2 regions of the Acetobacter sp. ESL1128 genome follow, and region 2 is predicted to be linked to the other one. Evidence: riboswitches for the same ligand, from Rfam matches in the RefSeq annotation. Region 2 holds a riboswitch; the other holds the start of a gene.
The links. Region 2 has a riboswitch for cobalamin ahead of ACSYTG_RS10545 (hypothetical protein). Riboswitches for the same ligand answer to the same signal wherever they lie in the genome.
Positions count from the first base shown of each region.

Region 1: linked by a shared signal. The riboswitch ahead of ACSYTG_RS00710 (carbohydrate porin) and the one ahead of ACSYTG_RS10545 (hypothetical protein) in region 2 are both predicted to bind cobalamin.

Region 1 covers NZ_CP196369.1:146,268-151,656, reverse strand. The annotation lists gene ACSYTG_RS00725 (carbohydrate porin) at 1-478, shown strand, start outside; gene ACSYTG_RS00720 (CbtA family protein) at 586-1,311, opposite strand; gene ACSYTG_RS00715 (CbtB domain-containing protein) at 1,342-1,560, opposite strand; gene ACSYTG_RS00710 (carbohydrate porin) at 1,743-3,350, opposite strand; cobalamin riboswitch at 3,509-3,730, opposite strand; gene ACSYTG_RS00705 (LysR substrate-binding domain-containing protein) at 3,897-4,847, shown strand; gene gabT (4-aminobutyrate--2-oxoglutarate transaminase) at 5,022-5,389, shown strand, end outside.
Region 2 covers NZ_CP196369.1:2,270,627-2,276,015, forward strand. The annotation lists gene ACSYTG_RS10530 (GlcG/HbpS family heme-binding protein) at 1-325, opposite strand, end outside; gene ACSYTG_RS10535 (IclR family transcriptional regulator) at 414-1,145, opposite strand; gene ACSYTG_RS10540 (LysE family translocator) at 1,250-1,894, opposite strand; gene ACSYTG_RS10545 (hypothetical protein) at 2,044-2,490, opposite strand; cobalamin riboswitch at 2,528-2,736, opposite strand; gene ACSYTG_RS10550 (histidine phosphatase family protein) at 2,780-3,349, opposite strand; gene ACSYTG_RS10555 (esterase/lipase family protein) at 3,460-5,389, shown strand, end outside.

The DNA of each region.
Region 1 (5,389 bases), 670 kb from region 2:
CACCAACCAGCGTGACCTGACCCCGCGCTGGGACCGTGGCAACTGGATGGTTTACGGCATTATCGACCAGATGATCTGGCGTCCCTCGCTCCAGTCTCCCCAGTCTGTGGGTGTGTTTGCCCGTGCCACGGGCAATGGTGGTGACCGCAACCTGATCAGCTTTGCCGTGGATGCGGGGATCAACCTCAAGGCCCCCTTCAAGGGGCGTGACAATGATACGGTGGGCGTGGGCTGGGGCATTGGCCGTGCCTCTTACGGGCAGCGCCAGTTTGACCGGGACTCCGGCACACACCGGCAGGGGAACGAAAACCATCTGGAAGTGACCTATCAGGCGCAGGTCATGCCCTGGTGGGTCATGCAGCCGGACTTCCAGTATGTCTGGAACCCTTCGGGCGGGATCCCTCTCTCATGGGGGGATTCACCCAAACGGATCGGGAACGAGGCCATCTTCGGCCTCCACTCCAGTATTACTTTCTAATCCCCAGGACGTATGGCCTTGTTCTGGCAAGGCCATACGCTCCAACAAAAAAGGGCCACGCAGTTGCGTGGCCCTTTTTTTATACCGGCATAAAGGCTGTTCTAGCGTTAGCGCGCCTGTGCACGCGGGGACTGCAACAGTTTTTCGGCCAGTGCGCCAAAAACCAGCCCCAGAGAGGACCACATGACAAGCTGCATGCCAATGGCTGCCTCGCGGAAGCGCCAGAGCACAATGGCGGGGAAATTACCCGGAACTTCGTTAATGTCTGGCAGACCGAACTGCGCCAGCACCACAAGGGCCAGACCCAAGGCAATGCCGCACAAGGCCGCGTTCCAGCGTCCCAGAGATGCCACCAGCGCCCGACCGACCAGCAGCGAGATCATGGAAATGGCAATGGCAATCCCCACCATGGCAAAATACATGGCTGTACGCAGGCCAATGGTTTCCTCCAGCCCCACAGCGGGTGGGTTGGGCGGATATTTAAGATCGGGGATAAGGACAAAGGTTAAAAAGCCAATACCCGCAAGCAGCAGCGCCAGTACGCGCGGGCTGGACAGGTTCAGGCGTTTGTAAGCCAGAGCAAACACAATGGCGAACGCGCCACCATAGGCCGCACCATACATGAGCACTGCGGTCAGCAGGCCATAGGATGCCTGCACCGAACGGCTGACCAGTTCGGGCTCGGGCGCGATACCTGCCGCGGCGTCCTGTGCGGATTCAAAGGCAATGGCCAGAGCCACCTGTGGCTCGCCAAACAGTTTGGCAAACACAAAGGTCAACAACGCAGCCACAATACCCGCGACCATGCCGCGGGCGAGAAGACGACCAACCATGAGATGAGTTCTTTCCTGACGCCTAGTTATTTAATGGCAGGGGAAGCCAAGAAGGTGGCGGCCGTCATGCACGAATTCATGCACGGAATGGCCAGAAATAAGGGAAGTGGCACCCTGTTCCGCACCCACAAAGTAAATCAGCAGTGCTGCCATGATCAGGCCGAACACGCCCCAGGGCAGAATCTCACGCAGGGGGATGCCCGCATCGGCCACCAGTGCGGGGGCATTTGTATGAACGGATGTGTTCATGGTGTTATCCTTTTCTTTCTTGGCAAGGTGACACAACGCAAAACGTGTGCGGGTCGGTCAGAAAAAACTGCGTACTCTCATGGTTGTCGTGGGTGCATCATAGAATTATGGCATCACACGGCAAGAGTTTTAACCGACGGTCCGCCATCCTCCTGCGTCATTCCCCCCTGCCTGCTGGGTCATTAGAAAGTAATACTGGAGTGGAGGCCGAAGATGGCCTCGTTCCCGATCCGTTTGGGTGAATCCCCCCATGAGAGAGGGATCCCGCCCGAAGGGTTCCAGACATACTGGAAGTCCGGCTGCATGACCCACCAGGGCATGACCTGCGCCTGATAGGTGACTTCCAGATGGTTTTCATTCCCCTGCCGGTGTGTGCCGGAGTCCCGGTCAAACTGGCGCTGCCCGTAAGAGGCACGGCCAATACCCCAGCCTACGCCCACCGTATCGTTGTCACGCCCCTTGAAGGGGGCCTTGAGGTTGATCCCCGCATCCACGGCAAAGCTGATCAGGTTGCGGTCACCACCATTGCCCGTGGCACGGGCAAACACACCCACAGACTGGGGAGACTGGAGCGAGGGACGCCAGATCATCTGGTCGATAATGCCGTAAACCATCCAGTTGCCACGGTCCCAGCGCGGGGTCAGGTCACGCTGGTTGGTGCTGCCGTTCAGCACCGCTGTTCCCAGCGAACCCCCGTTCTTGTTGTAGCGGTAGTCTGCAAACTTGGCGGTGTCGTAAAAACCACCCAGCTTGTAAATACCGGGCAGGCCGGGGTCCTTGGTGACCTTGGACATGTCATCAGGCTGGGGGTTGATGGCATATTGCAGCTCGGTCATGAGCAGCGCCCCCGTGCCCATGTTGAACTGGGTGCCCGAGGCATTGTTGTTGGCATTCTGGCTGGTCGGGTCGTTGGTCTGCCCTGCATCCGAGCCTGTGGCCTGCTGGATGGCGGTAGAGTTGTAGCGGTTGCCCGGCGGGTTATCATCCGCTGCGGCAAACATGACGGTAAACTGGTCCGTGGGCCGGTAGCGGATGCGGATGGCGGGGGATGCCAGCGGCCAGGACGGCCCACCCCCATACAGGTTGACCGATGGCGCCATGGGCCAGCCGAAGTTGGAGTTGAGGTAAAGGCTGCCGTAATCACTGATCAGGAATTCGGTATCCAGATCCTGCTGCCCGATCTTGACGTCGAGCTTGCCGCCAAGGAAGGACTGCTGGTACCACAGCTCGAACAGGCGGGTGGAGCGGTCTGCCTCAAACCCGGATGCGGGGTTGAACACGCCCAGATGATCCTGCGAGATCGAGCGTCCGCGCAGCTGGAGTGCGCTGATATTGAAAATACCGCCCTTGAGGCCGATGAGTTTTTCCAGGTCCACGGTCAGGGTTGGCATGGTCATGCCGTCATAGGCCGGGCCGGTGCCCGAGCCATTTGCCCCATCGGCTGCTGATGCGGTGCCGCCTGAGGTATTGCCCCACAGTTCATCCACTTCCTGAATATCGAGCGTAATGCCGTGGCGGGCCATCCAGTCACGTGCGCCCCACATATTGCCCAGCAGGTGGTCGCTCAGGTCGGGGTGGTCTTCATCATTCTTGGAGGCAGCCGCTTCTGCCGCGCGCATGCTGTCACGCACCGTGGCAGGGTCAACCTCGGACACCAGAGGGCCGGAATTGCCCAGACGCCGGCGGTCCTGCTCCAGCTGCGTCTCCGCATTCTGCGCAAATGCGGCTGCGGGCAAAAGCACACCAGCAACACCTACGGATTGGCACAAAAGCGCCAGACGCCAGCGCATACGGGCTGTTTTTTGTAAAAAAATCATGGAATCAAGCCTGTTTTCCCCACCCCGGAGCGGGGCGTGCTGTTGAATGAAATGCGCGTATGGGAAAAAGGGCCGTCAGGGATAAAGTAGCATGGTCGAGCATCCATCTCCGGCACCCCCGTCCGGCGATCAAGGCATGAGCGGCAACGGCAGGTCTCCTGACTTGCGGATCAACGCATCAGGCCCAACCTTCCCGGTTGCGGGGCAACCAGTGGCAGCGATGCACAACACCGCTCGGGCCAGATACTCTCCGCCTACAGTTGCGGGGGCAGTCGCCGACTGATCTCCCACGGGGGAGAATACGGCATTCCCTTTTATTCCGCTTGCGCGGGACCGTTGGCTATAATGAACTGCGCAATAGCCTATATTTTAACCGATTTGCAACGCAAAAACCCCACCCGCGCCCCATACCGCCCCAACATGGCCAGAGGCAAACATGGGGCGGGTGCTTGCTTTTTGGGCCATTTACCCTCCAATGGCGGGCCAGCCACCCCGGACATGACCCAGCACACCAGACCCATGGACCCACGCTACCGTATTCCCCCCCTGTCCGCCCTGAACGCCTTTGTCGCCTTCGCCCGCACGGGTGGCATCCGGCGGGCGGCCACGGAGCTGCGCGTAGACCACGCCGCCATCAGCCGCCATATCCGCGACCTTGAACTCTCCCTGGGCATCACCTTGCGCGACAAGACCACTGGCGGGCTCACCCAGGCAGGCCAGACCTATTACGACCGCATAGCCCCCCTGCTGGACGGTTTGGCCACGGCCACGGCAGATATGCGCAACCGCGTAGCCCCCCTGACCGTGACCTGCGTGCACGGGTTTGCCTACCACTGGCTGCTGCCCCGGCTTTACGCCTTTCGCAAACTGCACCCGCATATGGAGGTGCAGCTCCGCTCGGTGGATGCCAGTGCAGCCTTCCACATCAGCGGTGTGGAATCCACCAACCATGCCCAGATCGGCTATGTGCGCGATGGCAGCACAACGCCAGAACCACGCACCATCCGGCATATGGCCATTGCCCGCCCGCCGGTTTTTCCCGTCGCATCTCCCCAGTGCATTCAGGCCCTTGGCGGCCAGCCCCACACAACCGAAGACCTGCTGGACGCCCCCCTGCTGCATGAGGAGGACGATACGGAATGGCGGCGCTGGTTTGCAGCACAAGGGGTTCAGGCCGCCACCATTCCCACCGCAGGCAGGTTATGGCAGGCCCATATTACGTTGGCCGCCGCCCGCGCGGGGGAGGGTATAGCCCTTGGCAACCCATTTTTGCTTGGTGATGACCTGCTTAGCGGGCGGCTGGTGCGCGTGCAGCCCACACAAACCCCGCTCAAGGCCACACCGCTGGGGGCCTACGTGCTGCGCGCCTCCGAACAGATGTGGGAAAAACCCTCCCTGCGCACCTTCCGCACATGGCTGATGGAACAGGTTGCGCAGGAGGCGGACACCCCCCTGCCCCCTCCGGCATAAACTGCCAGAAGAACGGGTCTGGCGCCGAAGGATCGGGTGTTGATTTTTCATCACCACCCACGCACCAAAAAAGCGCCTCCCCGCGTGCAATAAAACCACTTACGGAACGAACATGTTTGTCCCGCCCCAAACACGGGCCGGACCATATGACCGCCAACCGGAGCCAAACCTGACATGAGCACCACCAACAAAGACCTGCTGGCCCGCCGTAACAACGCCGTGCCGCGCGGGGTTTCCACCTCCACCCCCGTTTTTGCCGACCGGGCCGAAAACGCGGAGCTGTGGGATGTGGAAGGCCGCCGCTACGTTGACTTTGCAGGCGGTATTGCCGTGCTGAACGTGGGCCACCGCCACCCCAAGGTGATGGCTGCGGTGGCAAAGCAGCTCGAACGCTTTACACACACGGCGTTTCAGGTTTCGGCTTACGAATCCTACATTGAACTGGCCGAAAAGCTGAACGCGCGCGCGCCCTTCTCCGGCCCGGCCAAGACCATTTTCTTCACCACGGGTGGGGAAGCAACCGAAAACGCGGTCAAGATCGC
Region 2 (5,389 bases):
TGGCACCCAGCACCTTGCCATCTGCAGCCTTAAGCACCAGACCGCCGCCAAAGCTGGTCATGCCGCCATTGGTGTTTTCCAGCGTATAGGCACGACCATCGGGATGACCAATTTTTGCAAAATCCGCGCTGTCCATCTGGAACAGAACCGCCGTGCGGGCCTTTTTGCTGGCCACATCAACCGCCCCCAGAATAACGCCTTCCATACGCAGGAAGGCAACAGGCCATGCTGCCGCGTCCAGAATGGAAATGCAGACAGTTACACCCATGCGCCGTGCCTCGGCATGGGCGGCATCCAGCATGGCGGTTGCAAGTGTTGCGTTCATGGCTCGTACATTCCTTTTGTGCAAAGGCAGGTACGTTAGCCACACGGGCAGATAAGGGAACCGGAAAAACAGGGAAAAGTTTATTTATTCAATATTGTTGAACATCAAGCTGCTCAAGTGAACGCATCATCATCCACGCAAGCCTGATCAGGCGATGCTGCGGAAACTGCGCAGGAGGGCCGGTCAGGCACAGGCTTGCCCTGACCTCCCCATTTATCCGCCATGGAATAGCAACACCGTTCAGCCCCGGCCTGTAGGCCTGCAGGTCCAGCGCATATCCTTTGATCCGCACATCTTCTATGCGGCTCAGTACATCTGCATCCAGCGCATTGGCACGGGTTGCCAGCACCCGCTTGCCCAGACCGGGCACACAGGCCAAGAATACCCACCCAACGGCTGAACCTTCCAGATTTTCCCGCACTGGCACGCTGGGCCAAGCAGCACAAAGCCCATTGGGATCGACAATATCCAGATACGCTGCCTGATCCCCGCTAGGCACGGCCAGCCATGCCGTGCCGCCACTTTTATGGGCAACGGCTTCCAGCACAGGGCGCAAGCGGGCCCGCACGCTGTTATCATCCCCCGCAATACGGGCGAGGTTGAGTATGCGCCCGCCCAGATGGTAACGCATATCCCCTGCCCTGCGCTGGACGTATCCCAAATGGTCCAGCGTTTGCAGAATATTGTGCACCGTTGTTTTGCCTATGCCCGAAATACTGGCAATCTGCTGCAAACGTGCACCACCACCCTGCTGGGCTATAATTTCCAGAATAGCTGCGGACCGCTCTATGGACTGGATAAGCCTTGGCGTTTTGCTCATGCCGCATTCCCACTACCCAAGGGGCTGACCATACTCCGCCCGCCTTATGGCCCGCAGCATAACAGCACCTTGGCAGAACGCCTGACTTTTCTGGCCTCCATCCTTCAGGATGGAATACCGCTCATGACCAGCCTGAAGGCAAAAAAGAGGAACACTACCCCCGTAAGCACATCCAGCGCACGCACAACTCTGGGGCTGGACAGAACACGACCGAGCGAAAACGCCAGACAGGCCAGAACCGCATACCATGCAACAGCCATAACCACCTGCACCCCCGCCAGCAGAAGGGAATAGCTGACCCGGTGCACACCTGCGGGAATAAACTGGGCAAAGGCGGTCAGGTCGAACACACCAACAAGTGGGTTAAGGCATGTGGTCAACAGCCCACGCTGGTAGCCAGCCCCCATACCGCCAACAGACTGCGCCTGAGCATCTGCCCGCGCCTGATCATGCGCCCCGGCAGAAGGCATAAGCAGGCGAACCCCCAGATAAGCCAGATAAAGCGCCCCGGCCCATTCCAGCGCCAGATACAGTGTGGGAGAGGCCGCAACCAAAGCGCTTACCCCAAACGCTGTGCCTGCTCCCCATATGGCAAGCCCTGTGCCGGTGCCCAGCGCAGCCCCAAGGGCCGCCTTGCGGCTCACATTCATGCCCAGACGGATAACAAGGGCCGTTTCTGTCCCCGGTGTGAGCACCAGAACACCCCACGCGGCGGCAAAGGTCAGTAAAGGCAAAAAAGCATGGGGCATGGCCAGGTCCTGCACAGTGCATTGAGCAACACGCACCACCCTCTGGCCGGTTCAGCCCATAGGGTGGTGCGTGCTGGGTGCTAAAAAAGAACAAAAGCCACAAAAAGTCCAAGCCAACAGGCAAAAAAATACCTGTGATCACTCTAACGCTATCTGCGGTTATATAACTCCATAGCCATGTGGCGCGCGCCCACAACGTGCTGGGCCGCAACATAGGCCATGAGCGTGGCATGGGCTGCGGGGTTTTCGGTCTTTTCCTCTCGTTCCTGCTCGGGGGCACAACGGGCCTTTATGGCCAGACTTAGTGCGTGCTCCAGCATGCCGCGGAAGAGGGTCTCAAGCTGCAAGGCTCTGGCACGGTAAGGTAAGGGCTGTTCTGGCATAAACATCCCCAGTATCTGCCCTCCGGCCTGTTGCAAGGCGGCCTCTTCGGCCAGCTGAGGGGACTCTCTGAACAGGGCCAGAACCTCCGCCCTGTTCGGCGCAACGCGCAGCAGATGCCGCAGCAAAGGGTGCAGCAACCCCACTCCACCCGCAATATGCGCGGAGCAGGAGGAAGCAGGCGGATAAGAACCCGGCAGTAAATAGCGTGACATCAGACATCTCAGCCCCCGGTCAGTCCCGCCCGGTGACATGGTTTGCAAGACGAAGGCAGGTCTCCTGACTTGCAGATACGCGACACACCCTGCCTTCCCGGTTATGCACCAGTGGCCGCCCCCTCCAGGGCAACGGGTGTAAGCTACTGCCTACAGTTGCGGGTACAGTCTCCGACTGACTTCTGGCGAAGCTTACGGTGTTCCCTTTTCATCCGCTCGCGCGGAACCTTCGACTAACAGGGGCAGGCTATAGCGGCATGCGCGCTTTGCCGCGAGCAAAAAAACAGGCTCACGCCCCTTCCGCCGGCACTCCCAGCAGACCCAAACGCCACTGACCCGCATGACAGCTGATCAGGCTGTAACTCAGGGGGGGGACATCCACCCGCGCAGCATGGGCCAGACCCACAGCCCCTTCCCCCTGATACAAAACCCGCAACAGCAGGTTGCGCACCACAGCAGGCCGTGCCAGCACAACGGCTGCGGGCAGGGTCTGGCTTATATCATCCAGCCAAAGGGCCGTTCTGTGGTAAAACGCGGCAAAGCTTTCCCCTGCTGGTGGGGCAAAAGTCGCATCGGTTAAAAAGGCATGCTGCTGCACAGGGTCCAGAGCTTGCAGGCCTGTGCCCGCCCATGTTCCGTAATCCCTGTCCCGCAGGGTATCCTGTGGCCGCATGATGTGCCCTTGCCCATCCGGCACGGCCACATCCGGGGCATAGAATACCGTTAACTGGCTCACGGACGGTAGATAAGCTGCGGCTGTCTGGGGGGTATAACCATGTGCAACCTGTTCAGCCCCATCAGGCAGCACACCCTTGCGCACAACACCGGGTAGTGCAGACGCACAGCAAAGCAGCTTCAACCCACAAACCTTTCCCGCACTGGGCCATGACTGTACAGGATTTGCCAGCATGCCGCAGACACCCTACACCATCAGGCATTATTTTACCGCGATTTAAAACCGAGAATCGGATGCCCGCTTTTTCCAGCACTTTATCCAGCGCTCTGTGTTCCCGTTTTTCGTGGGTCGCGGTCTGTCTGGCCGTTTCAGGCTGTGCGGCCCCCATTACCGTGCAGCGCCTGAGCCTGACAGACAGCTACAAGGAACGCAGCCAGAGCACACTGAGCGGGCAGAAACTGAGCAACACCACTCGTATTGTGCTTGAGCGCCAGAACCTGCTGGCCATATGGAAGAAAAATCCCGAACAGGCACTGGCCATCCTGCGCGCCAGCACACAGGCGCAGTTTTACACCCCCGACGTGCAGGACCAGCTTTTTGCCCTTGCGGAGCTGAACTACCTGCTGGGTCGCCAGAACACGGACCGTGCGGCCTTTATGGCAGCAGCCCTGTACGCCTATGCCTACCTGAACCCCAACGGGCCGGATAACGCGAAACCCAACCCGTATGACGTACATTTCCGTCAGGCGTGTGATCTTTACATGTTTGGCCTGACCGAAGCACTGGGTAACCCTGTGGAGGTGGCACCACAACGCTGGACGCTCCCCTTTGGCACACTGGACCTGTCCACCACCCCCGCGCAGAAGGAATGGTACGGCTATACGCTGACCGACTTCCGCCCCACAGCGCGCCTTTCGGTGCGGGGGATAAAAAACATCTATCGCCGGGCGGGGCTGGGGGTGCCACTGGCAGCAGTACCCCACCCACCAGAAAACAGCCAGATTTCCTTCTCCATTACCGACAAGCTGCGTATTCCCGTTAACCTGCTGCTGGAAATCCCCAACCCACGCGAGCAGATTTTTACAAACCACATTGATGCGCGCCTGACACTGGCAACCATTGACACAACAAGCAGCCTGCCAACCACAGACGGTGTTATTCCCCTACAATATGACCAGACCGCCTCCCGCGCGATCAGCCTGAGCAACGCGGTTGACTGGTCCGTGGAATACAAGGGTTTTCTGGATGGCAATCTCTTTAACAAACGTGCCCAGCTTATTGCCATAGAACCGCACCAGTATGGCCATATGCCCGTTGTGCTGGTGCATGGCACGGCCTCCAGCCCCGGACGCTGGGCAGATATGGTCAATGACCTGCTGGAAGACCCGCAGATACGCGCACATTATGAATTCTGGTTTTTCTCCTACGCCACGGGCAACCCTATCCCCTACTCCGCCCTGCAACTCCGCGATGCCCTGAACCGCACCATCCATGACCTTGGTGGCACGCAGGCAGACCCGGCACTAGGGCAGATTACTCTGATCGGACACAGCCAGGGCGGACTTTTGGCAAAAATGCTGGCCATTGACCCGCATGATGCCCTGTGGAACGGGCTGACCCACCGCGCGCTCTCCAGCCTCCACCTTTCACCCAATGTACGGCAGTTTCTGGAACAGGCCCTTTTCCCCACCCCCATGCCTGAAGTCAAAAGTGTTGTGTTTATCTCCACGCCACAACATGGCAGTTATCTGGCCGACTTTTCCATTGCGCACCTTATAGGACGGATGGTCACTTTTCCCGCAGCCATTACGGAAGTGACCCAGCAGGTCCTTGAGGGCAACACCGGCGCGCTCAAGGTGGATATGAGCCCCAGCCGTTTTGGCAGTGTTTATGGCATGTCCCCCCGCAGTGCGTTCATACAGGCGCTGGCGACTGTTCCTGTTGTGCCGGATGTGCAGAGCCACTCCATTATTCCCGTGCTGGGCAACGGAATGCTGGAAGATGCGGATGATGGTGTGGTGGCTTACGCCAGTGCGCATGACCCACGGGTGCAGAGCGAACTGGTTGTGCGCAATTCGGGCCACTCCACACAGGCCAACCCGATCACCATTGCCGAAGTACGCCGTATTCTGCTGCAACAGTTAGCAGCCACCATACCCGACCTGCACGTTAAGGGGGATATGAACCACACCAACATCATGCGTATTGGTGGAGATTACGTCA